Regions from separate parts of the Streptomyces sp. NBC_00224 genome, predicted to be linked through region 1. Evidence: riboswitches for the same ligand, from Rfam matches in the RefSeq annotation. Region 1 holds a riboswitch; each other region holds the start of a gene.
The links. Region 1 has a riboswitch for cobalamin ahead of OG965_RS26860 (ribonucleoside-diphosphate reductase subunit alpha). Riboswitches for the same ligand answer to the same signal wherever they lie in the genome.
Positions count from the first base shown of each region.

Region 2: linked by a shared signal. The riboswitch ahead of OG965_RS11930 (cobalamin biosynthesis protein) and the one ahead of OG965_RS26860 (ribonucleoside-diphosphate reductase subunit alpha) in region 1 are both predicted to bind cobalamin.
Region 3: linked by a shared signal. The riboswitch ahead of OG965_RS03680 (FecCD family ABC transporter permease) and the one ahead of OG965_RS26860 (ribonucleoside-diphosphate reductase subunit alpha) in region 1 are both predicted to bind cobalamin.
Region 4: linked by a shared signal. The riboswitch ahead of OG965_RS33985 (acyl-CoA thioesterase) and the one ahead of OG965_RS26860 (ribonucleoside-diphosphate reductase subunit alpha) in region 1 are both predicted to bind cobalamin.

Region 1 covers NZ_CP108106.1:5,990,708-5,998,159, reverse strand. The annotation lists gene OG965_RS26875 (GntR family transcriptional regulator) at 1-145, shown strand, start outside; gene OG965_RS26870 (DUF3311 domain-containing protein) at 289-543, shown strand; gene mctP (monocarboxylate uptake permease MctP) at 540-2,159, shown strand; cobalamin riboswitch at 2,372-2,513, shown strand; gene OG965_RS26860 (ribonucleoside-diphosphate reductase subunit alpha) at 2,642-5,020, shown strand; gene OG965_RS26855 (ribonucleotide-diphosphate reductase subunit beta) at 5,020-6,036, shown strand; gene def (peptide deformylase) at 6,106-6,738, opposite strand; gene OG965_RS26845 (tetratricopeptide repeat protein) at 6,985-7,452, opposite strand, start outside.
Region 2 covers NZ_CP108106.1:2,665,630-2,673,081, reverse strand. The annotation lists gene cobN (cobaltochelatase subunit CobN) at 1-3,022, opposite strand, end outside; gene OG965_RS11935 (cobyric acid synthase) at 3,019-4,527, opposite strand; gene OG965_RS11930 (cobalamin biosynthesis protein) at 4,524-5,453, opposite strand; cobalamin riboswitch at 5,561-5,703, opposite strand; gene OG965_RS11925 (hypothetical protein) at 5,815-6,039, opposite strand; gene OG965_RS11920 (anion permease) at 6,076-7,341, opposite strand.
Region 3 covers NZ_CP108106.1:842,597-850,048, reverse strand. The annotation lists gene selB (selenocysteine-specific translation elongation factor) at 1-648, shown strand, start outside; gene OG965_RS03710 (hypothetical protein) at 593-1,237, opposite strand; gene OG965_RS03705 (hypothetical protein) at 1,420-1,800, opposite strand; gene OG965_RS03700 (TlpA family protein disulfide reductase) at 1,834-2,370, opposite strand; gene OG965_RS03695 (MauE/DoxX family redox-associated membrane protein) at 2,367-2,873, opposite strand; gene OG965_RS03690 (hypothetical protein) at 2,888-3,430, opposite strand; gene OG965_RS03685 (hypothetical protein) at 3,978-4,118, opposite strand; cobalamin riboswitch at 4,241-4,372, shown strand; gene OG965_RS03680 (FecCD family ABC transporter permease) at 4,516-5,538, shown strand; gene OG965_RS03675 (ABC transporter ATP-binding protein) at 5,540-6,325, shown strand; gene OG965_RS03670 (ABC transporter substrate-binding protein) at 6,334-7,335, shown strand; gene OG965_RS03665 (hypothetical protein) at 7,400-7,452, opposite strand, start outside.
Region 4 covers NZ_CP108106.1:7,606,611-7,614,062, forward strand. The annotation lists gene OG965_RS33960 (hypothetical protein) at 1-104, shown strand, start outside; gene OG965_RS33965 (ANTAR domain-containing protein) at 147-500, opposite strand; gene OG965_RS33970 (hypothetical protein) at 573-743, opposite strand; gene OG965_RS33975 (alpha/beta fold hydrolase) at 1,121-1,957, opposite strand; gene OG965_RS33980 (MarR family winged helix-turn-helix transcriptional regulator) at 2,081-2,518, shown strand; partial or broken gene OG965_RS33985 (acyl-CoA thioesterase) at 2,547-2,969, opposite strand; cobalamin riboswitch at 3,156-3,393, opposite strand; gene OG965_RS33990 (3-hydroxybutyryl-CoA dehydrogenase) at 3,451-4,317, opposite strand; gene aceA (isocitrate lyase) at 4,369-5,652, opposite strand; gene OG965_RS34000 (short-chain fatty acyl-CoA regulator family protein) at 6,035-7,452, shown strand, end outside.

The sequences.
Region 1 (7,452 bases):
GCTCGGCACGGACGTGGGCCTGCCGATGCTGATGCTCTCCCGCCACTCCCTGGACGGCGACGGCGAGCCGGTGGAGTGGGTGCGCTCGGTCTACCGGGGCGACCGGTACAAGTTCGTGGCGAGGCTGAAGCGACCCACCGACTGACATAGCCGGAAATAGCCTCCGGCCTGCACCGACTCCGCACTCTTTCACCACGTCCGCTATCCGGACGGGGCTTTCGCGACGGTTATCCGTCCCCTAGATTTCCTGCGCATTACACAGGTGAAGTGAGGGGACGGAGCCAACGTATGCCGGAATCAACGCAAGAGCGGAGACCGGTGATCACGCCCGCGCGCGTGGTCATCGCCTTCTGCCTGATCGCGCCCTTCGTGGCGATGCTCTGGGTCGGTTCGTACGCGAAGGCCGACCCGGCGCTCGCCGGGATCCCGTTCTTCTACTGGTACCAGATGCTGTGGGTGGTCATCTCGACCGCGCTCACGATGCTCGCGTACAAGCTGTGGCAGCGCGACCAGCAGGGCCGCAAGGCGGGTGAGGGCAAGTGACTCTCGCAGCCAACGACGGTGTGAACGGCGTCGCGCTCGGCGTCTTCATCTTCTTCTTCCTGGCCGTCACGGTCATCGGCTTCATGGCCGCCCGCTGGCGCCGCGCCGAGAACGAGCAGAGCCTCGACGAATGGGGGCTCGGCGGCCGCTCGTTCGGCACCTGGGTCACCTGGTTCCTGCTCGGCGGCGACCTCTACACGGCGTACACGTTCGTCGCGGTTCCGGCGGCGGTGTACGCGGCGGGCGCGGCCGGGTTCTTCGCGGTGCCGTACACGATCCTCGTCTATCCGCTGATCTTCACGTTCCTGCCCCGGCTCTGGTCGGTCTCGCACAAGCACGGCTACGTGACCACATCGGACTTCGTACGCGGCCGGTTCGGCTCCAAGGGCCTCTCGCTGGCGGTCGCGGTCACCGGCATCCTCGCCACGATGCCGTACATCGCGCTCCAGCTGGTCGGCATCCAGGCGGTGCTCGACGTGATGGGCATCGGCGGGTCCGGCAACTGGTTCCTCAAGGACCTGCCGCTGCTGATCGCGTTCGCGGTGCTCGCCGCGTACACCTACTCCTCGGGCCTGCGCGCGCCCGCGCTGATCGCGTTCGTGAAGGACGGCCTGATCTACCTCGTCATCCTGGTGGCGATCATCTACATCCCGATCAAGCTCGGCGGCTTCGACGACATCTTCGCGGCGGCCCGGCACAAGTTCGAGACGCCCAACGCGGCCGGGAAGCCCACGGGCGCCCTGGTGCCCCCCGAGGCCGGGCAGTGGACCTACGCCACACTCGCCCTCGGCTCGGCGCTGGCGCTCTTCATGTACCCGCACTCGATCACGGCGACCCTCTCCTCCCGCAGCCGCAACGTCATCCGCCGCAACACCACGATCCTGCCCCTGTACTCGCTGATGCTGGGCCTGCTCGCGCTGCTCGGCTTCATGGCGATCGCGGCCGGGGTCAAGGTCAAGAACGGCCAGCTGGCGATCCCGCAGCTCTTCGAGGACATGTTCCCCGACTGGTTCGCGGGCGTGGCCTTCGCGGCCATCGGCATCGGCGCGCTCGTCCCGGCGGCGATCATGTCGATCGCGGCCGCGAACCTCTTCACCCGCAACATCTACAAGGACTTCCTCAAGCCGGACGCCACGCCGGCGCAGGAGACCAAGGTCTCCAAGCTGGTCTCGCTCCTGGTGAAGGTCGGCGCGCTGGTCTTCGTCCTCACCATGGACAAGACGGTCGCGATCAACTTCCAGCTGCTCGGCGGCATCTGGATCCTGCAGACCTTCCCGGCCCTGGTGGGCGGTCTGTTCACCCGCTGGTTCCACCGCTGGGCGCTGCTGGCGGGCTGGGCGGTGGGCATGGCGTACGGCACGCTCGCCGCGTACGGGGTCGCCTCGCCCACCCAGAAGCACTTCGGCGGCAGCTCCAAGAACATCCCCGGCATCGGTGAGATCGGCTACATCGGCCTCACCGCGTTCCTCCTGAACGTCGCCGTCACCGTCGTCCTCACGGTGGTCCTGCGAGCCCTGAAGGCCCCCGACGGCGTCGACGAGACGTCCCCGGAGGACTACACGGCGGACGCGGGCGACCCGGGCGTCAAGACGGAACTCCCGGCCGCGACGCACTGACACGAGCAACAGGAAATCGGGCCGCCGGGAAACCCCGGCGGCCCGTTTTCGTGCCCGGGGAATGCCCCGTACCGCCCGCAGGTTGCGGCGTACGGCAAGCGTCTAGGGGCGCGGGGAACTGCGCGACCAGCCCAAGACGGCCCGCAGTCGAGCAACTACCCAACAAACACGCTCCGGTACGGATGCGACACAACATGTGGGGGTGCCAACACAGCGCGGCACAAGATGTATGCTCGTGCTCGCTGTCGCCGCAGGGGAATCCGGTGCAAATCCGGAACTGTCCCGCAACGGTGTACTCGTATGCATTTGCGTACCTGTTCAGTCCGAGGACCTGCCGACAGCGCGCCCTGGCCGTCCGGTCCGGGTGCCAGACGTCCGGGCCTCGCGGAATGGGCATGTGGACGCGGCGTACCCCCGAGGGGGTGTGTCCGTGTGCCCGCGCACTTCCCCAAGGCCCCGTGCCGAGCGAGGAGTGCCCCCACGTGACCATCGCCCCTGCGGATCCCGCCTCAGCGATCGCCGAAGAGCCGGCCGATGCCCCCGGGACCGCCCTGCTGCGGACCCTGACCGACCTCACCGCCGATCTGCCGGACACCGACCCCGGCCGTGTCGCCGCCGCCGCGCTGCGCGGCCGCAACGCGCGCTCGGACGAGGCGGAGCTGCGTGGGCTCGCCACCGAGGCCGCCGCCGGTCTGATCTCCGAGGACCCGGCGTACTCCCGCCTCGCCGCCCGGCTGCTGACGCTCACGATCGCCGACGAGGCCGCGACCCAGGGCTCGGTCTCGTTCTCCGACTCGGTCGAGGTCGGCCACCGCGAGGGCCTGATCGCGGACCGCACCGCCGACTTCGTACGGCTGCACGCGGACCGTCTGGACGCGCTGGTCACCGCCTCCCTCGCGGACGGCGCCGACGACCGCTTCGGCTACTTCGGCCTGCGCACGCTCTACTCCCGCTACCTGCTGCGGCACCCGATCACCCGCCAGGTCATCGAGACCCCGCAGCACTTCATGCTCCGGGTCGCGGCGGGCCTGGCCGAGGACGACTCGGTGCGCGCGCTCGACGAGGTCGCCTCGCTGTACGGCCTCATGAGCCGGCTCGACTACCTGCCGTCCTCGCCGACGCTCTTCAACTCCGGCACCCGCCACCCCCAGATGTCCAGCTGCTACCTGCTGGACTCCCCGCAGGACGAGTTGGACTCGATCTACGACCGCTACCACCAGGTGGCACGCCTGTCGAAGCACGCGGGCGGCATCGGCCTCTCGTACTCCCGCATCCGCTCGCGCGGCTCGCTCATCCGGGGCACCAACGGCCACTCCAACGGCATCGTCCCGTTCCTGAAGACGCTGGACGCCTCGGTCGCGGCCGTCAACCAGGGCGGGCGGCGCAAGGGCGCGGCCGCGGTCTACCTGGAGACCTGGCACTCCGACATCGAGGAGTTCCTGGAGCTGCGCGACAACACGGGTGAGGACGCCCGGCGCACGCACAACCTGAACCTGGCGCACTGGATCCCGGACGAGTTCATGCGCCGGGTGGACGCGGACGGCACCTGGTCGCTGTTCTCCCCCGCCGACGTGCCGGAGCTGGTCGACCTGTGGGGCGACGAGTTCGACGCCGCCTACCGCAAGGCCGAGGCGGCCGGTCTCGCCCAGAAGACGATGCCGGCCCGGGACCTGTACGGCCGGATGATGCGCACCCTGGCGCAGACCGGCAACGGCTGGATGACCTTCAAGGACGCCTCCAACCGCACCGCCAACCAGACGGCGGAGCCCGGCCACACGGTCCACTCCTCCAACCTCTGCACCGAGATCCTGGAGGTCACGGACGACGGCGAGACGGCCGTCTGCAACCTCGGCTCGGTCAACCTCGGCTCCTTCGTGCTCGCTTCCGGCGAGATCGACTGGAAGCGCCTGGACGAGACCGTCCGTACGGCCGTGACCTTCCTGGACCGGGTCGTCGACATCAACTTCTACCCGACCGAGCAGGCCGGCCGCTCCAACGCCAAGTGGCGTCCGGTGGGCCTGGGCGCGATGGGCCTCCAGGACGTCTTCTTCAAGCTGCGCCTGCCGTTCGACTCCCCCGAGGCGAAGGCGCTCTCCACCAAGCTGGCCGAGCGCATCATGCTCACGGCGTACGAGGCGTCCTGCGACCTCGCCGAGCGCTCGGGCCCGCTGCCCGCGTGGGACAAGACCCGTACGGCGCGCGGCGTGCTGCACCCCGACCACTACGACGTCGAGCTGAATTGGCCGGAGCGCTGGACGGCGCTGCGCGAGCGGATCGCCTCGGTCGGCATGCGCAACTCGCTGCTGCTCGCGATCGCCCCGACCGCGACCATCGCGTCCATCGCCGGTGTCTACGAGTGCATCGAGCCGCAGGTCTCCAACCTGTTCAAGCGCGAGACGCTCTCGGGTGAGTTCCTCCAGGTCAACGGCTACCTGGTGGAGGACCTGAAGAAGCTCGGTGTGTGGGACGCGCAGTCCCGCGAGGCGCTGCGCGACGCCAGCGGCTCGGTCCAGGACTTCAGCTGGATCCCCGCCGATGTGCGCGCGCTCTACCGCACGGCGTGGGAGCTCCCGCAGCGCGGCCTGATCGACATGGCGGCGGCCCGCACCCCGTTCCTGGACCAGTCGCAGTCGCTGAACCTGTTCCTGGAGACGCCCACCATCGGCAAGCTGTCGTCGATGTACGCGTACGCCTGGAAGCAGGGTCTGAAGACCACGTACTACCTGCGCTCGCGCCCGGCGACCCGGATCGCCCGCGCCGCCCAGGCCGCCGCCCCGATCCCCGTCCAGCAGGCGGCCCCCGACGCCGACGCGATCGCCTGCTCCCTTGAGAACCCCGAGTCCTGCGAGGCCTGCCAGTAATGACCACCAACTCCGAGAAGAACCTTCTCGACCCGGGCTTCGAGCTGACCCTGCGCCCGATGCGCTACCCGGACTTCTACGAGCGCTACCGGGACGCCATCAAGAACACCTGGACGGTGGAGGAGGTCGACCTCCACTCCGACGTCGCCGACCTCGCCAAGCTCACGCCGGGCGAGCAGCACATGATCGGCCGTCTGGTCGCGTTCTTCGCGACGGGCGACTCGATCGTGTCGAACAACCTCGTCCTGACGCTCTACAAGCACATCAACTCCCCCGAGGCGCGGCTCTACCTGAGCCGTCAGCTCTTCGAGGAGGCCGTGCACGTCCAGTTCTATCTGACGCTGCTCGACACGTATCTGCCCGACCCGGACGACCGCGCCGCGGCGTTCGACGCGGTCGAGGAGATCCCCTCCATCCGCGAGAAGGCGCAGTTCTGCTTCAAGTGGATCAACGAGGTCGAGAAGCTGGAGCGCCTGGAGACGAAGGCCGACCGCCGCCGCTTCCTGCTCAACCTGATCTGCTTCGCCGCGTGCATCGAGGGCCTGTTCTTCTACGGCGCCTTCGCGTACGTGTACTGGTTCCGCAGCCGCGGTCTGCTGCACGGCCTCGCCACCGGCACCAACTGGGTGTTCCGCGACGAGACGATGCACATGAACTTCGCCTTCGAGGTCGTGGACACCGTCCGCAAGGAGGAGCCGGAGCTCTTCGACGACCAGCTCCAGCAGCAGGTCGCCGACATGATGAGGGAAGCGGTGGAGGCCGAGCTCCAGTTCGGCCGCGACCTGTGCGGCGAGGGCCTGCCGGGCATGAACACCGAGTCGATGCGCGAGTACCTCCAGTGCGTCGCCGACCAGCGCCTCCAGCGCCTCGGCTTCGCCCCGGTGTACGGCTCGTCGAACCCGTTCTCGTTCATGGAGCTCCAGGGCGTCCAGGAGCTCACGAACTTCTTCGAGCGCCGCCCGTCCGCGTACCAGGTCGCGGTCGAGGGCTCGGTGGGCTTCGACGAGGAGTTCTAAGCCGTACGTACGCGAAGGGGCCCCGCACCGGTGTGGTGCGGGGCCCCTTCGCGTACGTCGGGGTGAGCGTCAGGCGTTCGGGACGACCTCGTAGCGCGGGGTGCCCTCGGCCATCTGCTTCAGCGCGTCCTTGCGGTCGCGCTTGGAGAGGCGGTCGATGTACAGGTACCCGTACAGGTGGTCCGTCTCGTGCTGGAGGCAGCGGGCGAAGTAGCCGGTGCCGCGCACCTTGATCGGGTTGCCCTCGGCGTCCTGGCCGCTGACCTCGGCGTAGTCGGGGCGGGCCAGCTCGGCGTAGGCCGTCGGGACGGACAGGCAGCCCTCGTTGGACTCGTCCAGGACCCGGCGGTCGGCCGGCAGCTCCTGAAGGACCGGGTTGCACACGACGCCGACGTGGCGCACGCCCTCGTCGTCCATGCAGTCGTAGACGAAGACCTTGAGGTCGACGCCGATCTGGTTGGCGGCCAGGCCCACGCCCTCGGCGGCGCGCTGGCTGGCGAACATGTCGTCGATCAGCTGCGCGAGCTCGCCGTCGAACGCGGTGACGTCCTTGCACTCCTTGTGGAGCACCGGGTTGCCGACGACCGTGATCGGCCGGGCGGTGCCACGCGCGCGGTACGCCTCCTCGCGCTCCTCGCAGTCCTCCGTGTCGACGACGAACCCGTCGTTCGCGACCTGCTGGTCCGTCTCCTGCTGCGACATGTCCGCCGTACGCCTTCCTGAAAACCCGATTCCGAACCCGTACAGCCTAGGGCCTGTCCGGCGGATCTGGTCGGCTTCGGCCCTGGGTGGGCTTTCGGTGCTGGTGAGCGGGGGTCTGGCGCGTCCAGCTGCAAGGCGGAGGAGGGCGTCGACGCGGAGCGTCGGCAACCGACGACAACGCCGCAGATGGGCGTGCCAGACCCCCGCGTGCCGACCAGATCCGCCGGACAGGCCCTGAGGGCACGGTCAGCAGACTTCTTCGAGATCCCGCCACTCGCGGCTGTCCGGGCTGTCCGCGACCCAGCCGTCGAGCAGTCCGCGCACCAGGCCGGGCGGCGCCGCGATGCCGCATTCGCGCTCCGGCACCCACAGGTCCCCGGCCGTGCGGTGGCCCAGCGGGCCCGGGTGGCCCGGCTCGCTGTGGTCGTGCGGGTCCAGGTGCTCGCCGTCGCCCTCGTCGCTGGGCATCCGCGACTCCGAGCAGGCCCGGCACAGCAGCCGCACCGACGAGGACCAGTCCTCGGCGGCGAAGCCCGCGTCGGCCGCGAGCCGCTCAAGGGCGTCCCGGTCGGCCTCGGTGGCGGCCTCCAGGAGCACCACCCAGGTGGGCACCGGCGAGGGCGCCCAGAGCTCGATCTCGTCGAAGACCGGGAAGGAGGGCCCGGCCGCGACCGTCCGCTCGCCGTGCGGCACCCCGTCGTGCAGGACCACCTC
Region 2 (7,452 bases), 3.3 Mb from region 1:
CGGCCAGGTCCGCGTCCGAGCGCCAGTTGCGCGCGTCGATCAGCGGCAGCAGGCCCGCCCCGTACGCCCCCGGCTTGGAGCCGAAGATACGGGCCGTGGCGCGGCGGCGGTCGCCGTGCTCGGCGGTGTCCTCGTCGGCGTGCGCCCGTACATAGTTGGAGTCGGCCGGCTCGTCCAGCTCCGCCACCGTCCGCACCGCGTCGTCGATCAGGCCGACCACGTGCGGGAACGCGTCCCGGAAGAAGCCGGAGATGCGGACGGTCACATCGATGCGGGGGCGGCCCAGCTCCGCGGCCGGGACCACCTCGAAGCCGGTGACGCGCCGCGACGCGTCGTCCCACACCGGGCGGCAGCCGAGCAGCGCCAGGATCTCGGCGATGTCGTCGCCCTGGGTGCGCATCGCGGAGGTGCCCCAGACCGTGAGGCCCACGGACTTGGGGTACTCGCCGTTGTCCGCGAGGTAGCGCTGCAGCAGCGAGTCCGCCAGCGACTGGCCGACCTCCCAACTCAGCCTGGACGGGATGGCCTTGGGGTCGACGGAGTAGAAGTTGCGGCCGGTCGGCAGGACGTTGACCAGGCCCCGGGTGGGGGAGCCGGACGGGCCCGCCGGGACGTAGCCGCCGTCGAGCGCCCGCAGGATGTGGGTGATCTCGTCCGTCGTACGCGCCAGGCGCGGCACCACTTCGCGGCAGGCGAAGTCGAGGACCGCGATGGCCGGGGCGAGTTCGGTGCGCAGGACCTCGGCCACCAGCGGGCCGCACGCGGCCGCGTCCCAGCCGCGCTCCTCCATGCCCTCCGCCAGGCGGCGGCACAGCTGCTCCAGGAGGTCGATGGTGTCGGCCGCCGTACGGGCAGGGCCCTCGACCAAGTCCGTGAGCTCCACCGGCACCTTCACCGGTGTGCCCGGCTCGGCGAGCAGTTCCTTCTCCACGAGGCCGAAGTGCTCGGCCAGCGAGGCGCGCAGACCGGGCAGCGCGTTGGCCTGGCCGCCCCACACCTGGGAGGCGCGCAGCACCGCGAGCACCAGGTTGACCCGGGGCTCGGCCTCGGGGCCGCCGCCGAGGATGTGGAGGCCGTCGCGGATCTGGACGTCCTTGATCTCGCAGAGATAGCCGTCGATGTGCATGACGAACTCGTCGAAGTCGCCGTCGTCCGGCTGCTCGGCGATGTGCAGGTCGTGGTGGAGCTCGGCGGCCTTCACCAGCGTCCAGATCTGGGCCCGCACGGCCGGGGCCTTCGTCGGGTCGAGGTCGCTCACCAGCGCGTACTCGTCGAGGAGTTGCTCCAGCTTGGCCAGGTCGCCGTACGTGTCGGCGCGGGCCATCGGCGGGACCAGGTGGTCCACGACCGTGGCGTGGCCGCGCCGCTTGGCCTGGGTGCCCTCGCCCGGGTCGTTGACGATGAACGGGTAGACCAGCGGCAGCTCGCCCAGGACCGCGTCCGGGCCGCAGCCGGAGGACAGGCCGAGGCCCTTGCCGGGCAGCCACTCCATGGTGCCGTGCTTGCCCATGTGGACGATCGCGTCGGCGCCGAAACTGTTCTCCAGCCAGCGGTAGGCGGCCATGTAGTGGTGCGACGGAGGCATGTCGGGGTCGTGGTAGATCGCGATGGGGTTCTCGCCGAAGCCGCGCGGCGGCTGGATCATCACGACGACGTTGCCGAACTGGAGGGAGGCGAGCACGATCTCGTCGCCGTCCACGTACAACTGGCCCGGGGGCTCGCCCCAGTGCTCCAGCATGCTGTCGCGCAGCTCCGGCTCCAGCTTCTCGAACCAGGCGCGGTAGTCGGCGAGCGGCACGCGCGCGGGGGCGGCCGCCAGCTGCTCCTCGGTGAGCCACTCCACGTCGTGGCCGCCCGCGTTGATCAGGCGGTGGATCAGCTCGTCGCCGTTGTCCGGGTGGCCCTCCACCACGTAACCGGCGTCGCGCAGCGCGTCCAGGACGCGCACGGCGGAGGCGGGCGTGTCCAGGCCCACCGCGTTGCCGACGCGGGAGTGCTTGGTCGGGTACGCGGTGAAGACCAGGGCCAGCTTCTTCTCCGCGTTCGGCTTGTGCTTCAGCCGGGCGTGGCGCACCGCGATTCCGGCGACCCGGGAGGCCCGCTCGGGGTCGGCGACATAGACCGGCACGTCGTCCGGGCCCTGCTCCTTGAAGGAGAAGGGGACGGTGATCAGTCGGCCGTCGAACTCGGGGATGGCGACCTGCATCGCCGCGTCCATGGGGGAGAGCGCGGCGTCCGAGGCCTCCCACGCCGCCTTGGACGAGGTGAGGCAGAGCCCTTGCAGCACCGGGACGTTCAGGTCGGCCAGGGCGCCGATGTCCCACGCCTCCTCGTCGCCGCCCGCGCTGGCCTGCGAGGCGGTGGTGCCGCCCGCCGCCAGGACGGTGGCGATCAGCGCGTCCGCCCGGCCCAGCGTCTCGTACAGCGCGGGCTCGGCGCCGCGCAGCGAACCCACGTACACCGCAAGGGCGTTGGCGCCCCGGGCCTCGATGCGGTCGCAGAGGACGTCGACGAAGGCGGTGTTGCCGGAGAGCTCGTGGGCGCGGTAGAAGAGCACGCCCACCGTGGGGCGCCCCTCCACGTACGCGCGCGTGCCGTGCACGCCCCACTCCGGCATCTTCTCCGGCTCGGCGAAGCCCACGCCGGTCAGGAGCACGGTGTCGGAGAGGAACCGGGACAGCTCCACCAGGTTGCCCGGTCCGCCCTCGACCAGATAGCGCAGGGCCTCGGCGACCACACCGGCCGGGACCGACGACTCGGCCATCAGCTCCGCGTCCGGCACGGACTCGCCGCCGAGCAGCACCGTCGGGATGCCGGACGCCTTCAGCGCCGCAAGCCCGTCCTCCCAGGCGCGCTTGCCGCCCAGCAGGCGCACGACGGCCACGGACGCGCCCTCGATCAGCGCGGGCAGCTCATCGGCCACATCGATACGGGTCGGGTTGCCGATCCGGAAGGGCGCCCCGGAGGCCCGGGCCGCCAGCAGATCCGTGTCGGCGGTCGACAACAACAGCACAGTGCTCATGCGGGTGCTCCAGGTGCGATGAAGGGAAGTCCGGCGGGCGCGCCCTGCTCGATGAGCCGCATGAGCGCGTCCGTGTCCGCGTGTTCTTCGATGAGGTCGCCGAGGCGGTCCAGCTGCTCTTCGCGCAGCGCGCCGAACGACGTGTCGGGGGCGGGCACGAAACGCCGTCCTGCGGCGCTCGCGACCAGCTCCAGGAACCGTCGCCTGAATCCGTCGCTCTCAAGTGACCCGTGCCAGTGCGTGCCCCAGACCGCCCCGACCCGGCATCCGTCCAAGAAGGCTTCCCCGCCAAGAACTTCGGCGACCCCGTGGTGGATCTCGTATCCCTCCACGTGCTCGCCCAGCGCCTCGCCGGTCGGCCGTGCAAGTGTCTTCTCGGCCGCGAACCGCACCCGTACGGGCAGCAGTCCGAGCCCCGCCACGGAACCCGCCCGTGACTCGACCTCGTCCTCGATGTGCTCTGAGAGCACCTGGTACCCGCCGCAGATCCCCAGCACCGGGCGCCCCTCGGCCGCCCTGCGCGCCAGCTCCCGCGCCAGCCCCCGTTCCCTCAGCCATTCCAACGCCCGGACCGTGCCCCGGGTTCCCGGCACGACCACCAGATCCGCGTCGGCCAGCTCCTCCGGCCGGTCCACGAACCGTACGATCACGCCCGGTTCGGCGGCGAGCGCGTCCACGTCCGTGAAGTTGGACATCAGCGGGACGGCGCAGACCGCGACCCGCAGCACGTCCTCGCCCACCGGCGGCGCCACCACGGATTCGCGCACGGCGCCGCGCAGCGACACGCGAAGGCCGTCCTCCTCGTCGATGCCGAGCCCGTGCGCGAACGGCAGGATCCCGTACGTGTGGCGCCCGGTGAGCCCGCGCAGCATGTCGATGCCGGGTTCGAGGAGCGAGACGTCGCCGCGGAACTTGTTGACGATGTACCCGGCGACCAGGGCCTGGTCCTCGGGGCTCAGCAGCGCCGTCGTACCGAAGAACGAGGCGAACACCCCGCCCCGGTCGATGTCGCCGACCACCACCACCGGCAGCTTCGCGGCGCGCGCGATGCCCATGTTGACGATGTCCGTGCGCCGCAGGTTGATCTCGGCCGGACTGCCCGCCCCCTCGCAGATCACGGCGTCATATGTGCCCCGCAGCCGCTCCAGACAGTCCACGACGGTGCCGAGAAGCGCTTCCTGGCGTCCGCCGTGGTAGCCGCTGGCGCTCAGTTCGCCCACCGGCTTGCCCATCAGTACGACCTGGCTCGACCGGTCGCTCCCCGGCTTGAGCAGCACGGGGTTCATCAGCGCGGACGGCTCGACGCGCGCCGCCTGCGCCTGCATCGCCTGCGCCCGCCCGATCTCGGCGCCCTCGCGCGTGACGAACGAGTTGAGGGACATGTTCTGTCCCTTGAACGGCGCGACCTTCACGCCCTGGCGCACCAGCCACCGGCAGATCCCCGCGGTGACGACGCTCTTCCCCGCGTCCGATGTGGTGCCCGCGACCAGCAGTCCGCCGCTCATGTACGTACCTTCCTCACCGCGATCGCCACACCCAGCGCCAGCCAGCCCACCCGGCGCGACAGCCGCACCGCCCGCTCGATGTCCGGGACCTCCACCGCCCGGCCGCCCCCGTTCAGGACGGGCCGGTGCTCGACACGGCCGCCGTACGAGAGGGTGCCGCCCAGCCGTACGCCCAGCGCGCCCGCGAACGACGCCTCGACGGGGCCGGCGTTGGGGCTCGGGTGCTTGCGGGCGTCGTCCCGCCACGCGCGCGTGGCGGAGCGCGGCGCGCCCCCGGCGGCCACCGCCAGCGCGGCGGTGAGCCGGGCGCCCGGCCAGCCCGCCACGTCGTCCAGCCGCGCCGAGGCCCAGCCGTACCGCAGATGGCGCGGCGAGCGGTGGCCGACCATCGCGTCCAGCGTGTTGACCGCGCGGAACGCGACCAGGCCCGGCACCCCCGCGAGCGCCCCCCACACCAGCGCGCCCACCACGGCGTCCGAGGTGTTCTCGGCGACGGACTCGACGACCGCGCGCGCGATGCCGGGCGCGTCAAGGGACTGCGGGTCGCGCCCGCACAGGTGCGGCAGGCGCGCGCGGGCCGCCTCGACGTCCCCGGCCTCCAGCGCCTCGCCGATCGCGCGGGCCTCCCGGCCCAGCGAAGTGCCTCCCACGACGGCCCAGGTGGCGGCGGCGGTCAGCGCGACGGACGCGGCGGGAAGCTTCCGTACCGCGCGCGTGGCGAGCAGCGCGGCGCCCGCGGCGCCTCCGGCGCACACGGCGGTGTGCAGCGCGCCCCAGCCCCGGTGGTCGCGCCACAGCGCGCGCTCCACGGCGGCCGCGGCACGGCCGAACGCGGCGACCGGGTGCCCGCGGCGGGGGTCGCCGAGGAGGAGGTCGCCGAGGAGACCGGCGGTGGCGCCGTACGCGAAAGTGCGATCGGCACGCATGGGATCAGCCCGCCGCAACGCCGCGAAGAGCTCTGGTACTTCCGGGGGGTGCCGACAACAGGCAGGCGCGCATGGCGGTATGTCCTCACTCAGGGTGTCCGCGCCCTGGTACGACGTCGACCGGCGGTGAGAGTTCCTGGCTCACGGGGATGATTCCCCGATGACAGTGGCGGGACCGCGCCGGATTCGCACCGGCTTCCTCTTCTGCCGCCGTAAATGGCTCGGGCAGTCCACCACGCCCGGGAACGCCCGTCAACTCGCTGCTGACCTGCGACGGGAGAGTGTGTTGGGGCACACAGAGAACCGCCCTCCGGCCGGGCCGGAGGGCGGTTCAGAGGTGTGTGCGGCGCTGCTCGCCGGGCTACTTGCCGACGATCAGGTTGATGCCGTACGCGACGGCCGCCGCGCAGAGCGCGAAGCAGAGGTAGGCGGTGGTGCGGGCCACGGCGACGTTGCCCTTGCCGGCCGCGGCCGACTGCTGCTTGCTGAGGCCGACGATCCCGACGGTGAACAGGCCCACCAGGCCGACGGTGACGATGAGGCTGACACCGAAGACGGTGCCGAGAGCTGCCCAGTCGATGTGCATGACGATTCCTTTGGGGTGCGCGGCCGGGTCGGCCCGTTAGACGACAGCCGGGCGGGCCGGGTCGACGGGGGCCACCGGGGCCGGGGCCGGGATGGTGGCCGTCAGATCGGCGGCCACGGCGGCGGCGGTGGGCGGCGGGGTGACGGCGGCGATCGCGGTGGTCACGACGCCCGCGGGCTCGGCCGGGGACTCGGCCGGGGTGGCGGTGGCAATGACGTCGTTGTGGTCGACCGGCTCGCGGCGCGACAGCTTCCAGATGAAGCCGGAACCCGCGATCAGCAGGATCGCCACGAGGACGATGCCCCAGGTGCCCTGGCCGGTCAGGAACTCGGCGCCGGCGCCGACCAGACCCGCGGCGGGCAGGGTCAGGCCCCACGCGATGAACATGCGGGTCGCGGTGGACCAGCGGACCACACCGCCCTTGCGGCCGAGGCCGGCGCCCATGACGGAGCCGGAGCAGACCTGGGTGGTGGAGAGCGAGAAGCCGATGTGCGAGGAGGCCAGGATGACGGTCGCGGCACCGGACTGGGCGGCGAAGCCCTGCGGCGGCGCCAGCTCGGTCAGGCCCTTGCCCATGGTGCGGATGATGCGCCAGCCGCCGAGGTAGGTGCCCATGGCGATGGCCATGCCGGCCGAGACGATGACCCACAGCGGGGGGTTGGCGCCCGGGTGCAGCACACCGCCGGCGACCAGGGCGAGCGTGATGATGCCCATGGTCTTCTGCGCGTCGTTGGTGCCGTGGGCGAGCGAGACGAGACCGGCGGAGGCGATCTGACCGGCCCGGTAGCCCTTGGCGGTGGCCTTCTCGTCCGTATTCCGGTTGATCCGGTACGTCAGACGCGTGGCCAGCATCGAGGCGACGCCCGCGACGATCGGGGCGGCGACGGCGGGGAGCAGCACCTTGGTGACGACGGTCGAGCCGTTCACCGAGGACCAGCCGGCCGACATCACGGCCGCGCCGATCAGACCGCCGAACAGGGCGTGGGACGAGCTGGACGGCAGGCCGAGCAGCCAGGTCACCAGGTTCCAGAGGATCGCGCCGACGAGCGCCGCGAAGATCACCTCTGTTCTGATGCCCTTTTCGTTGATGATCCCGCCGGAGATCGTCTTGGCGACCTCCACTGACAGGAACGCGCCGACCAGGTTGAGCGCGGCGGACATGGCGACCGCGGCTTTGGGCTTCAGGGCGCCGGTCGAGATGGTCGTGGCCATCGCGTTGGCGGTGTCATGGAAACCGTTCGTGAAATCGAACACTAGAGCTGTCACGACCACAATGGCGAGCAGCAGCGTGATGTGTTCCATTTACCCAGTCAATCGTTCGACGTCAGTGGCTGGACGAACGTAAGTAACCTGGATGAACGGAAGGTGAACTGGGTCGGGCTTCACGGTGTATCTGACCGGTTTTTGGCGTGG
Region 3 (7,452 bases), 5.1 Mb from region 1:
CGACGCCTGATACGCCGCCCCCTGCTGGAGGCCATGGGTGTGGCGGTCACCCGTGATCCGGTGAGCGGGGACTGGCTTGCCGACCCCGCGTACTGGCAGGAACTGTTCCACCGCCTGACCACGCTGGTGGCCGACTTCGCCGAGGAGCGGCCCTACGCGGACGGCCTGCCGCTGGAGACGGCCCGGCTCCAGCTCCAGCTGCCCGATCGCGCCCTGGTCCAGGCTCTGGTCCGGGCGCCTCTTGAGGTGCGCGCGGGCAGGATCGTGCACCGATCCGCCGGTGTGCCGCAAGCGCTCCGCGACGCGGTACGGCAGGTGTGCGCCGATCTGGAGCAGGCTCCGTTCCGGGCTCCGGCGGCACCGCGCCTGGCGGAACTCGGCCTGGGGGAGCGGGAGATCCGGGCAGCGACCCGCGCGGGTCTGCTGCTGTGTCTCGCGCCCGGGATCGTCCTGTTGCCAGACGCCCCGGCACGTGCCCTGGTACAAGTGGGGCGGCTGGCACAGCCGTTCACCGTGGGCGCCGCGAGCCGCGCGCTCGACACCACCCGCCGGGTGTCTCTGCCTATGCTCAACCACCTGGACGAACAGGGCCTCACCCGCCGACTGCCGGATCACCGCCGGGAGGTGATCCGGTCGGGTTCACGATGAGGTGAGCGCTTGAGGGGGCGGCCGACGCCCGCCGCGCGACGTGGCTCCCCGCCATTCCCAGCGGCAACAGCATCAGGACCACGATGCCCGCCGTCTGGGTCAGGCGCGTCAGCGAGTACGTGCGACGGCGCCCGATCCCGGCGGGGTCCCCGGTCAGCGTCGCGATGACCAACGGGACGCCGAAGCACGTACCGTAGACCAGGCCCGACCACTGCGGGGCGACCGTCAGCAGCGAACTGAACAGAAGCACCCATGACGCGCACGACATACGGAACGTCGTCCACACCAACCCCGTGTCCAGCCCCCACAGCAGGGGCGTCACCCAGCCGGGAGCGGTTTCCGTGCCGTCCGACAGCCTCTTGGTCGTCTGCCGGCGCAGGCCGACGGTGAACGTGCCCCGTCTGATGGCGCGGGCGTCGAGAACGATGCCCACCGCCGCCGCTGCGGCGCACACCGCGACCCGTACGTGAGAGGGCAGGTGAGCGGACGTCACCGTGCCGGCCTGGTACAGGACCGCGACCATGAAACCGGCCGCGGCGATGTGCGCGAGCGCGAGTGTGGCGATGAAGCGCAGGTTGCGCCGCCGCATGAGGTCGGAATCCCCTTGCACGAAGGGGCGGACGAATCCGATGAAGGACTGGCCTCAAGGACTGAACAACTGGGCGAACCCGGCCACGGCGGCCAGGCTCACGGTCCACAGAGCCACCAGGGGCATGGCGCTTCGGCTCCCTCAAGGGTGCGGAGAAAGGGTGCGGAGACTGCGGGAGACGGTCAGGCCGGGGAGGGGCCGAACCAGATGGAGCACGCGAACGGACCGGACCAGCAGTCGGTGCCCGTGGCGCATTCGCCGCAGTAGTACCGGTTGCTGCCGCTGACACAGCTCCACGTTCGGCGGTTGTAGCCACTCGGGCAGCTATAGCGGTCCTTGCTTTCCCCGTAGCTGCATTCCTCGCACTTCGCCAGGCTGCAGCACGGCGAGCCCTGGCAGTCCGCGGCGTTGGCCCGGTCGCCCAGGAACAGCGCCGAGAGACCGGCGATGAACGCGGTGGCCGAGACCCGCAGTACCCGGCGTCGCCGGGCGGGATGGCTGTCCCACTCCTCAAGTGCCGCGGCCACGCCCGTCGACTGGCTGCACACGGTGGTCGTGCTCATACGGGTGTCTCCTTTCTTCCCTTCTCGGCTGGTTCAGGGCAGCAGGGACGGCGGCACGGCGTCCGAGCTGAGCAGAGAGTCGAGCTGGCGGAACGAGGGGATGGTCTGCCCAAGGAGTACTTCGCCGCGGCGGTAGACGAATGCCGCGGGGGTCACGTCGAGGCCGAACGCGTCGCTGATGCGCCCGTCCAGATCCACCGTCGCCCGAGTGCGGGGCAGCCCGGCGGCGGCGAACCAGTCGGCGGCCCGCTCGGCATCGCCCTCCACGAGTACGACCCACAGGTTGTCCGGGGGCCTGCCGCCGAGCTTCTTCGCAAGAGCCCGACACGTAGCGCAGGTGGTCGAGAGGAAGAGGACCACCAGATGCTCCCGGTGATCCAGCTCGGCGGGCAGGCCGATGGCAGACGGCGCGAGCACGCGGTCGCCGGGGATGACGACAGGAGCGGGAGCGTCGTCCAACTCCAGCCGTCCCCGGATCAGTTGCAGGGTCTGGTACTGGTCCACCAGTGCCATCAGGCAGATCGACACGAGCAGGGACAGAACCGTCACCACGATCCACAGGAAGATCATTGCGGCACCATCGCTTGCATGTCCTCCCGGTTCCTTCGCATCAGCACCACCACCCTCAGGGCCGCGCACACCGCCAGTCCCCAGATCACGGCTGCCGCTGCCGCAGGCCCGGCCGGTGACTGCTCCGGCGTACGGAGGGCCACGGCGGCCACCCCGGCCCACAGGGGCAGGACCGCGATCTGGCGCAGTCCCAGATCACCGGCCCCGACCCGGCCGAAGCAGGCGCACTTCACCTTCGTCCCGCTCCGCAGGGCCAGCACGCCCGCAACCGCGAACGCCACCCCCAGCCCGGCCACCAGCCCGGCGGCCACCACCGAGCGCGGAGCGCTCAGCAGGGTGAACCCGGCAGCGAGCTCCAGTACGGGAACGCCCGCGGAGACCGGCGCGGGCCACGGCACACCCAGGGTGGTGAGGGTCGAGCGGAACGCGCGAGGGGCGGCCAGCTTGTGGACGGCCGCGTAGAGGAGCAGCACGGCTGCCACCAGGCGGACGAGAGCGTTCACCGCCGCGAGGGCCGTCACCGCGAGGGAGGCCGCACGGCCATGACCTGGGCAGTCGCCAGTTCGGTGTCCAGCAGGCAGACGGCCGTACGTGTGCCGGTTCTGCTCGCGCGCTCCAGTAGCGGCGAGGGCGCGGCGCGTCGGCCGCCGACCCGGTACCCGCCGTCCCGCAGCGGTCGGGGAACGCCGGTCACCCACGACACGACGGGTATGGCGGCGGTCTCCCTGCCGTCCCACCAGTCGGTGACCATCACACGGTCGCCGGGCCGGGGAACGACGCCCTGGGGAAACCCCGCCATGGGCACGGTCTCCCGCGAGGCCGGCGCATCAGGCGCCATCAGCGAGCGCGTGCGCGTGCCCGCTTGTGGGAAGTCGACGTGCAGCGAGTCCGCCGTGACCGAGCGGACCCGGGCCAGATCGGTGCGGGCCGTGCTCCCGGGGCCACGGCCCCGCGCGGTGGCGGCGCCGCTCGCTGGGACGCTGACGGCGACAGAGCCGGCTCCTGCCACGGCGGCGGTGAGTGCGGCTCTGCGTGTCAGGCGTTTCCTTGCCCGGTCCATGACGCCTCCTCACGATTGAGAAAACAATGCTGTCGTGGGCCTGAAGGGCTGTCAATCACACACCGACCGATGGCCGATTTTGCTTCCGCCCGCACAATTTCGGCTATTGAGAGCCATGCCTGACGCACCGTCAGAGGCCGATTCTCGCCGAGCAAGACTGGCCCGTATGGGCAGGGTTGACACCACCTTGACCTTTACTTTCGGCCAAACTGAGGGGCGGTCGCACTGGATTACGGTTCAAATATTCATGCATCCTGAATTGCGGCCCCGGAGGTCGCCATATCCAGCAGTACTCAATAGAGGAGATGAGGCCAGGCGGTATTTGCAACTGGCAGCTTCGGCGGAGTCTGTCCGGCGCTCAGAGACAGCCTGCCCAGCACTTCGGGATTTCTGCACCACGTCCCAACAGCCCCTGGCGTGAGCCCTTCGCGTCCTGGGGCCAGTACGTCGCGGAAGCCCGATTCGGGCGGACTCCATAATTCGGCCCTGGGACGCCTGGCAGGTGGGGCAGTGGCCCTGGTGGCGCGGATCGGGTGGTTGGCTTCATTCAGCCCGTGGTCCGTGCGGAGCAGTCATGTCCGTCGCCGGGCAGGCCCATGACGTTCAGCACGGGTTCCTCGCCCTCGGGGATCTCGAAGGTGAAGTTCGCTCCTGTCGGGATCGCCACGAGCGGGGGAGGACGGCGCACCGCGCCATGAACCGGTCGACGCCATCCTGGCCACCCTCGCCCATGGCGTCTTTACCCCCGCCGAATCCGCGACGCCATGACCCATCGGCCGCACCCACCGTCCGTAAACACACCGCGCACGGCGTTTGTTAGGCTCCCTTCGTCTCCTGTGGGGGAAGTCCGGTGGGATTCCGGCGCTGACCCGCAACGGTGTGCACGGCTGCCCGACGGCCTCCGTGTGAGCCCGATCGCCCGTGGGGGGCCTGCGACCCGCTGACTGCTCGCCGTGGACTGCGAGAGGGGACCGCGCGGTCGGATCACGGCCGTACGGGCTGTCTCCTGTGTGCCGTCCAGCAGGCGGCCCATGTGAAGGACGGTCCCCACCGTGCGCCGAAGTAAGGCCGCCAGCCGGATACCCGTGCTGCCCCTCAGCCTCGGCCTTGGGTTCTTACTCGTGGCATCGCTCGTGTGCGGTGTCGGGCTCGGAGCCGCCGACATCGACTGGGCGGACACACTCCGCTTCCTGTGGGCGGGACTGACCGGCGGAACCGTGGCGGCGGCCGACGCGGCCTCGTACACCATCGTCTGGGAGATCCGTCTGCCAAGAGTGCTGCTCGGCGCGGTCGTCGGGGCGGGTCTCGCGGCCGTCGGTGTGGCCGTGCAGGCGATGGTCCGCAACGCGCTGGCCGACCCGTTCGTCCTGGGCATCTCCTCCGGCGCCGCCGTGGGCGCCAACGCCGTCATCCTGCTGGGGGCGTTCGCCGGGCTCGGGGTGTGGGCGCTGTCCGTCTCCGCGTTCGTCTCCGCGCTCGCGGCCATGGTCCTGGTGTACGCCGTGGCCCGCTCGCCCCATGGGCTGACGCCGCTGCGGCTGATCCTGACGGGCACGGCTCTGGCGTACGGCTTCGAGGCCATCACCACCGTCATGGTGTTCGGCGCGGCCCGCGGCGAGGCCGCCCGGTCCGCGATGATGTGGCTGCTGGGCAGTCTGGGCGGGGCGACCTGGGCGCAGTTGCCGATTGCCGCCGTGACCGTGGCGGCCGGGTGGATCTGGCTGCGGTGGCGGGCCGAGGCGCTCAACGCGCTCGCCATGGGGGACGAGACCTCGGCCGCGCTGGGCGTGCCGCCCTCGCGGCTGCGCCGGGAGCTGTTCCTCGTGACCGCCGCCGTCACCGGGACCGTCGTCGCGGTCAGCGGGGCCATCGGGTTCGTCGGGTTGATGGTGCCTCATGTCGTACGGATGGTGGTGGGCGCCGACCACCGGCGCGTCCTCGTGATCGCGCCCCTCGCGGGTGCGGTGCTCCTCGTCTGGGCCGACGTGCTGTCCCGGCTGCTGCTCGCCCCGACCGAACTGCCCGTAGGGGTGATCACCGCGGTGGTCGGTGTCCCCGCGTTCGTCCTGCTGATGCGGCAGAGCGGCCATGCGTTCGGAGGTCGCTGACGTGCGGATCGACATCGACGGCGTGACGGTGGAGGCCGCTCGTACCCGGCTGGTCGACGACGTCCGGCTCACGGTGGACAGCGGGGCGTTCGTCGGGCTCGTCGGCCCCAACGGCAGCGGGAAGTCGACTCTGCTGCGCACGGTGTACCGGGCGTTGCGGCCCGCCGGGGGAGCGGTCCGGCTCGACGGCGACGACCTGCACGCCATGGATCCCCGGGCCGCCGCCCGCGTGCTGGCGGCGCTGCCGCAGGAGTCCTCGGCCGACTTCGACTTCACGGTGGCCGAGGTGGTCGCCATGGGACGGCTGCCGCACCAGGGCCGTACCGCGGCCTCGGACCGCGAGATCTGCGCGCGGGCCATGGAGCGCACCGGCGTCGCCCACCTCGCCGACCGCGGCATCCTCAGCCTGTCCGGCGGAGAGAAGCAGCGGGTGCTCATCGCCCGCGCGCTCGCCCAGCAGCCGCAGGTGCTCGTCCTCGACGAACCCACCAACCACCTCGACATCGCCCACCAGTTGGACGTCCTGTCCCTGGTCCGCGAGAGCGGGGTGACCGTGCTCGCCGCGCTGCACGATCTCAACCTCGCCGCGGCCCACTGCGACCTGCTGTACGTCATCGACGGGGGCCGGATCGTGGCCTCCGGGCCCCCGCACGACGTCCTCCAACCGGAGCTGCTCGCCGAGGTGTTCGGCGTCCGCGCCCATCGCGTACGGCATCCCCTCACGGGCGCCGTCCAGCTCCTGTTCGACCTGCTTCCGACCATCAGGCCCACCCGGCCCACTCCGTAAGGACGCCCATGCGCAAGCTGCTCGCCGCCTCCGTCTGCCTCGTCGTGACCACCGGTTGCGGTGCGTCGGTCGAGCGGTCCGAGTCCCAGGACACCAAGTCCGCGGCGGTCACCCTCACCAACTGCGGCCGCGAGGTGACCTACGACAAGGTCCCGGAACGGGTCGTCACCAACGACGTCGGCATCACCGAACTGATGCTGGCCCTGGGCCTTGAGGACCGGATGGCCGGCTTCGCGATGCCCGACGACAAGGGCGACCTGAGCGACGTGCCCTGGAAGGGCGGCTACGACAAGGTCAAGTGGCTCTCGAAGGACCAGCTCACCAAGGAGAACGTCCTGGACGCCCGCGCCGACCTCGTCTTCGCCGGGTGGAGCTACGGCTTCCGCGAAGAAGGCGGCTTCACCCCCGACGCGCTGCGCAAGCTCGGTATCCCCTCGTACGTCCTCACCGAGTCCTGCCGCAACAGCCGTACGAAGTCCTCGCGGGGCATCATGCCGCCGCTGGACGCGCTCTACGCGGACCTGACCAACCTGGGCAAGCTCTTCGGCGTCGAGGAGCGGGCCACCCGGCTGATCGCCGACTTCAAGAAGCGCGTCGCGGACGTGGGGGCCAAGGCACCCCGGGGCGCCGACCGGCCCACGGTCTTCCTCTACGACAGCGGCCGCGACCAGCCCTTCACCTCCGGCCGCTACGCCGCCCCGGAGCAGATCATCACCGAGTCCGGCGGCGTCAACGTCATGCACGACGTGGCGGACTCCTGGACCACGGTGGGCTGGGAGAGCGTCGTCCAGCGCAACCCCGACGTGATCCTCATCTGCGACTACGGCGATGTGAGCGCCGAGGCGAAGAAGAAGTTCCTGCTCTCCTACGCCCCTCTGCGGGATGTCTCCGCGGTCAAGAACCGGCGCATCTTCACCCTCGACTACGCCGACCTGGTGGAGAGCCCCCGCAACCCGTCGGCGATCGCCCGCTTCGGCGCGTATCTGCGGGAGGTGGCGGGGAAGCGGTGACGGTGGGCACCGGGGTGCTCGTTGTCGGGGGAGACCGTTCGGGCCTCCCCCGGCGGCCCGTCGGTCAGGGCTTTCGGAGCTGGAGCCGGAAGTCGGGGCAGACGTCGGGGTCGAAGT
Region 4 (7,452 bases), 1.6 Mb from region 1:
CCGGCCCAACAGCGTTACGTGTACTGGTCCTTCGGCTGGGAGAGCGTACGACAGAGCATCCCGACGGCCTGGCTCACAATGCCGGGACCCAGCGGCCCGAATAGCGGCGCCCGCCGGAAGTGGAGCCGCCCGCACCACACGAGTCGTCACCGCCGATCGTGGAGGCGCCTCAGCGCGTGACGCAGTTCGCGTTGCATCGGCGCCGGGAGCGACTCGCCCTGCGCCGTGGCGACCAGGGCCGCAGCCACGTCCCGGAGCTTGATGTTGCAACGCTGCGACACATCCACCAGCAGACCCCAGGCCCTCTCGCTGGAACACGGCGCCAGGGCCATCACCATGCCGCGCGCCTGGTCGATCACCGCACGGCTCGACAGGGCCTTGTTCAACTGATCGTTCTCGGCACGCAGTTCGAGGACCGCGGCCACAAGAGCCGCATCCTGCGCCGAAGCCGCGGCCGTCCATCTCCGCTGTTCGCCATAGGGCGTGATCGTTTGATGCATGGTGCCTGTCTCGTAGCGCGGTGATGAGAGCCATGGCCTACGCCCCCAGGGCTTGTCCGGTCGGAGTGCTGCTCATCGTCGGTCGGCTGCATGGAGCCGCCGCAGGGCGCGGCGCAACGCCCGGTGCATCTGGAGCAGGACCATCACCATGCCGCATGGCTGGTCGACGAGCGCGCGGTCGGCCATCGTCCGCCGCGGCTGATCGTTCTCGGTGCGCAGCGCGGTGACCTCCTGCTCGGACACGGCGGGCCTCCCGGGAACGGAATGGGACATCGCTGCCAGGGGCCGGGGCGTCACCCAACAGCGTAGTCCTGCCCAAAGGTTGCGGATACCTTGCGACGCCGGCGCGTATCTGTGCGACGTAGATGGCCACCTGGCATCTGGTCGGGCCTCGGCCCCCTTCGTCCTGCTCGCCTTCCGCCCCATGATGCGCGACCGCCGGCCGACGGTGGCGAGCTGTTGCCACAAGGTGCCATTGGTTGGTGTGAGAGCTGTCCGCGGTACGGCGGTCACGGTAGGTCAACGGTCGGGCGGGCCCAGAGGAGGTGCGCCGGCCTCGCCCCGCACCCGGATCATCGCGGTGCGGAGCGAGACGGGGAACCCCGGTTCTCCGGCACTGCCTAGCCCTCGTGGCCGTGGACCTCGCGCAGGAAGTCCACCAGGACCCGGGTGAATTCCTCCGGTTGCTCCATCGTCGTGTAGTGGCCGGCGCCGTCCAGCTCCGTGGTGCGGCCGTGGGGGACGGCGTCCATCAGGGCCGCGACGGTGTCGAGCAGGCCGGGCACGTCGAGGGCGCCGTTGATGGCCAGGACCGGGATGGCGATGTCCTTGGCGCGGGAGGCCAGGTCCTCGACCGGGACGAGGTGGTCCGGCTCGTCCGGGGTGTGCTTCATCAGCGTGCGCGTCGCCATCTCGCGGACGTGCGCCACGATCGCCGGATCGATCTCGTCGAGGCTGCGCCGCGGCCCCGCGATCCACTCAAGGAAGCCGTCGAGGTAGCCCGGGAGGTCTCCGCCGGCCAGTGCGGTGTGCTGCCGCTCGGCGACGGCGGCGGACCAGGGGTCGGTCAGGTCCGGCTCGCCCAGCCCGCGGCCGCTGACCACCAGGGCGCGCACCAGCTCGGGGTGCTCGACGGCCGTGTCCACGCCGATCATCCCGCCCATCGAGACGCCCACGAGTACGACCTGACGCAGCCCCAGGTTCCGCAGCAGGTCCGCCAGGTCGTCGGCCTGTCGGAACGGCTTTGCGGCATTGGCGGAGCGGCCGTGGCCCCGGGCGTCGGGGGCGATGACCCGGTAGCCGAGGGCGGTGAGGCCCGGGATCAGGGTGTCGAACTGGGTACTGTCCGCGAAGACGCTGTGCAGGAGCACCAGCGCCTCGCCGTCACGGGGTCCCTCGTCGCGGTAGGTGAGCAGGCCGTCGGTGGACTGGAAGGTCTCGAACAGGATCTCGTTCATGACAACCAAGGTGTCATGAATGCCCGAAGATGGCAACCCGGTTGTCATGTGGCGTGAGAGAGTGATCCCGTGACCGAACCGACCTCCGTACCCCTGTCCCCCGACGAACTGCCGGGACGTCTCATGGAAGTCTTCGCACTCGTCGGCCCGCTCTACCGCCGCGTACAGCGCCGGATCGAGCTGGACGCCGCCCAGAACATCTCCGTGGGCGTGCGCGCCGTGCTGGACCTGCTGCGCGAGAACGGCCCGATGACCGTGCCGCAGATGGGCCGGGCCCAGTCGCTGAGCCGCCAGTTCGTGCAGCGGATGGTCAACGACGCCGCCGAGCGGAAGCTCGTCGAGAGCATTCCGAACCCCGCGCACCAACGCTCCTCGCTGATCCGGCTGACCGGTGAAGGCCAGGCGGTGATCACCGCCGTGACCGCTCGTGAGTACGCCCTGCTGCGCCAGGTCGGCGGCGACCTCAGCGATGCCGACATCGCCGCCTGTGTCCGGGTGCTCGGCCGGATGCTGGAGCTCTTCGACGACGTCGACGTCGTTTCGGAGTCCGGAAGCCCCTGAGCGGAGGTGCGGAGGTACGGCGCTGTCACGTGGCGGTGGTCAGCTCCGGGACCCCCCTCGGCGTGCCGTCCGCGTCGATCGCGACGAACGTCAGCTGGGCCGTGGCCACTTCTGTCGTGGGGCCGGACGCGTTCCAGCGCTCGGCCGTGACCTGGACGGCGACGTCCATCGAGGTGCGGCCCGCGCGTTCCAGTTCGGCGTGGACCGTGAGCAGGTCGCCCGCGCGGACGGGGGAGAGGAACGCCATGCGGTTCACCGAGACGGTGACGGCGGGGCCGTCCGCGTGGCGGCCGGCGGCGGCCGCGGCCGCGTCGTCGATCAGTTTCATGACGACGCCACCGTGGATGGTGCCGTACAGGTTGGTGTCGTGCTCGCTCATGATGTGGGCGAGGGTGACCCGGGAGTCGGCCGGTGCCTTGTGGGCGCGGCCGGTGGTCGTGCGAATGCCCATGGGGTTCACGGGACTCTCCTTCGCGAGTCGCGGGGGTATCCCGGCGGTTGGTGCGAGGAGCCGGATTTCGCCAAGGTCGCGAAGGGCGCGGAGGAACGGCAGCGCCGGTGGCCACGCGTGTCCGGCTGCGTGTCCGCCCGCTCCGCCGGCCCTCCCCTCGAAGGCCGCCGAGATCGCCGTACGCACGGGTGGCGTACGGGCAGTGGCAGGTCTTCGGACTCGCGGGCGCGTCCCCACACGTACGTATGACGACGTGTCAGGCACCTACTGGCCGTCGCTTCCCGGGCCCGGCGTGCGGGCCCAGTGCTGATGACGGCGGTCGTTCCCGCTCACCGCTGCGGGGCAGTCCCGGATTCCCACCGGGTTCCCTCTTGCGACGCATCCCGCCTGGCGGACGGGGCGAACCAGCTGCGGTGACAGCGTAACCAGAGACCGGCAACCGGACGGCAACCGGCTCCGGGCGCGCGACACCCGTACGCCCTCACTCCGCCCCGTACCGATGGAAGCCGCGGCCGCTCTTGCGGCCCAGCAGGCCCGCCTCGACCATGCGCTGGAGGAGGGGCGGCGGGGCGTACAGCGGCTCCTTGAACTCCGCGTACAGGGACTCCGCGATCGCCGCCACCGTGTCCAGGCCGATCAGGTCGGCGAGCCTGAGCGGGCCCATGGGGTGGGCGCAGCCCCGTTCCATGCCGGCGTCGATGTCGGCCGCCGTGGCGAACCCGGACTCGGCCATGCGGATCGCCGCGAGGACGTACGGCACCAGCAGGGCGTTCACCACGAACCCCGCCCGGTCCTGCGAGCGGACCGTGGTGCGGCCCAGGACGGACGTGGCGAACTCCTCGACCCGGGCCAGGGTTTGAGCCGAGGTGTGCAGCGACGGGACCACCTCCACCAGCGGCATGACCGGCACCGGGTTGAAGAAGTGCAGCCCCACCACCCGGTCCGCGCGCCCGGTCGCCATGCCCAGGCGCATGACCGGGACGGAGGACGTGTTGGTCGCCAGGATCGCGTCCGGGTCCTCCACGGCCTTGTCGAGCGCGGCGAAGACCTCGGCCTTCAGCGCCGGGTCCTCGGGGACGGCCTCGACGACCAGCTGCCGGTCGGCCAGGTCGTCGAGGCTGCCGCTGAACACGAGCCGGGCCAGGGCGTCGTCCCGCTCGGCGCGCGTCGCCTTGCCCCGCTCGACGGCGCGGTCCAGGGAACGGACCAGCCGCTCGCGCGCCGCCCGGGCCGCGGTGGCGTCGGCCTCGCAGACGACCGTGTCGAGTCCGGCCCGGGCACACACCTCCGCGATCCCCGACCCCATCTGGCCGCCCCCGACGACCCCCACGCGCTGGATTGTGCTCATGATCCCTCCGTACGTTGTTGGTGGGCCCTCGCGGGCGAATGCGCGGACGCGTCAGTGGAACTGCGCCTCCTCAGTCGAGCCGCGCAGCGCGAGCGTCTCGGCGGCCGGGTTGACCGCCGTCGAGACGACGTCGAAGTAGCCGGTGCCGACCTCCCGCTGGTGCTTGACGGCGGTGAACCCGTCGTGCTGGGCGGCGAACTCCCGCTCCTGAAGGTCGACATAGGCCGTCATGCCGGACTCCGCGTAGCCGCGCGCCAGGTCGAACATGGCGTGGTTGAGGGAGTGGAATCCCGCCAGGGTGATGAACTGGAAGCGGTAGCCCATTGCCCCCAGCTCCCGCTGGAACTTGGCGATCCGGTCGTCGTCCAGCGCCGCCCGCCAGTTGAACGACGGCGAGCAGTTGTACGCGAGCATCTGGTCGGGGTAGCGGTCGTGGATCGCCTCGGCGAACGTACGGGCCTGTGCCAGATCGGGTGTGCCCGTCTCCATCCACAGCAGGTCCGCGTACGGGGCGTAGGCCAGGCCGCGCGCGATCACCGGGCCCATGCCGGGCTCGACGCGGTAGAAGCCCTCGGCGGTGCGCTCGCCCGTGGCGAACCGGGCGTCGCGCTCGTCGACGTCGCTGGTCAGCAGGTTGGCGGCGAGCGCGTCCGTGCGGGCCACGATCAGAGTGGGGACATCGGCGATGTCGGCGGCGAGCCGGGCGGCGTTGAGGGTGCGGACGTGCTGGGCGGTGGGGACGAGGACCTTGCCGCCGAGGTGGCCGCACTTCTTCTCGGACGCCAGCTGGTCCTCGTAGTGGATGCCCGCCGCGCCCGCCGCGATCATGGCCTTGGTCAGCTCGAACGCGTTGAGCGGCCCACCGAACCCCGCCTCCGCGTCCGCGACGATCGGCGCGAGCCAGTCCGTGGTGTCGCCCGCGCCCTCGGCGGCGGCGATCTGGTCGGCCCGCAGCAGCGCGTTGTTGATGCGGCGCACCACGGTGGGCACGGAGTTCACCGGGTAGAGGCTCTGATCGGGGTAGGTGTGACCGGCCTGGTTGGCGTCGGCGGCGACCTGCCAGCCGGAGAGGTAGATCGCCTGGAGCCCGGCCTTCACCTGCTGGACGGCCTGGCCGCCGGTCAGCGCACCGAGCGCGTGGATGTAGTCCCGCTCGTGCAGCTGCCGCCACAGCCGCTCGGCACCGCGCCGGGCGAGGGTGTGCTCCTCGCGGACGCTGCCCGACAGCCGTACGACGTCCTTGGCGCTGTAGGTGCGCTCGACCCCTTTCCAGCGGGGCTCCGATGCCCAGCGCCGCGCGAGCCGCTCGGCCGCTGCCGTGACGTCCTGTGTCATGTCCATCTCCTGGGAGTGCGAAGGGTGTTAAGGAGGGTGGGGAGTGAGTGGGGGAGTCGTCGCCGGGGATGATGCGGCCGCCCGGAACCGTAGCCACGCCTGGCCCACGGGCCAACGGCTGAGCCGTCGGGCAGGACAGGTCGGGTGCACCGAGAGTGGAGTGGAGCGGCTTCCCGACCGGTCGGCCCGAGCTTGGTTCCGAGCGGCCGCGGTACGACTGTGGCAGGGGCCCCGGGCGGGTGTCGATGCTGGCCGGAAGCCATGTTGTGCGAATCTTTCCGCCCCGATCCGCCAACTTTGCGAAGCCGCCCGTGAGTTACGCTGATCGCGTCCGATCGGCTCGCGGGGTGCGTACGGCCGCCCGCACGCGAAGGGGGACGCGGTGAGCAAGACGTACGCCGGGGCGCGGCTTCGGCGGCTGCGCGAGGAGCGGCGGCTCAACCAGGCCGAGCTGGCCAGGCTGCTCGCGATCTCGCCGAGCTATCTGAACCAGATGGAGCACGACTCGCGCCCGCTGACCGTGCCCGTACTGCTGCGGCTGACCGAGGCGTTCGGCGTCGACCCGTCGTTCTTCTCCGAGCACGACACCACCCGGCTGCTCGCCGGACTGCGTGAGGCCATGGCCGACCAGGTGTCCGCCGCCCGCGTCTCGCCCTCCGACCTCGCCGATCTGGCGGGCCGGCTCCCGGCCGTCGCCGAGGTGCTCCTGGACCTGAGCAGACGCAACCAGGACCTGACCGAGCGGCTGGCCGAACTGGCCGACGGGCGCGACGACACGGCGCCGCCGGTCGCGGCCCGCACCCCGCACGAGGAGATCCGCGACTTCTTCTACCGCCGACAGAACTACCTCCACGACGTGGACTTGGCCGCCGAGGAGCTGGCCGCCGCGATCGGCATCCGCCCCGGCGAGGTCCGCCAGGCGCTCGCCGCGCGCCTCGCGGACCGCCACGGCGTCCGCCTGGTGACCGAGGACGGCGACCGGCTGCACCGCTACGACCCGGCGACTCGGGCCCTGTATCTGTCCCCGCGACTGCGCCCCGGCCAGCAGGCGTTCCGCCTCGCCACCCAGCTCGCCCTGCTCGAATACGCCGACGAGCTGTCCCGGCACGCCGCCGAGGACTTCGACCCGGCGGCCCCGGCCTGGCCGCTCGCCCGCATCGGCGTCGCCAACTACTTCGCCGCCGCGCTGATCCTCCCGTACCGGACCTTCCACGCCGCGGCCGAAGAGGTCCGCTACGACATCGAGCGGCTCGGCGACCGCTTCGGCCTCGGCCACGAGACGGTCTGCCACCGCCTGAGTACGCTCCAGCGGCCGCGTGCCCGGGGTGTGCCGTTCTCGTTCGTGCGCGTCGACCGGGCCGGCAACATGTCCAAGCGCCAGTCGGCGACCGGCTTCCACTTCTCCCGCAGCGGCGGCACCTGCCCGCTGTGGAACGTGTACGAGGCGTTCGCGTCGCCCGGCCGGATCCATGTGCAGATCGCCGCCATGCCCGACGGGCAGCGCTATCTGTGGACCGCCCGCACGGTCACCCGGCACCGCGGCGGGTGGGGCGAGCCCGCCAAGACCTTCGCGATCGGCCTCGGCTGCGAGCTGCGCCACGCCTCCCGCCTGGTCTACTCCGACGGCCTCGCCCTGGACAACGCGTCCGCGGCGACCCCCATCGGCATGGGCTGCCGCATGTGCGAACGCCTGGACTGCCCCCAGCGCGCGGTCCCGCCACTGGGCCGCCCCCTCGCGATCGACGAGAACAGCACGACGTTCGTGCCGTACCCGGTGGCCGAGGGCACCCGGCGCGAGGG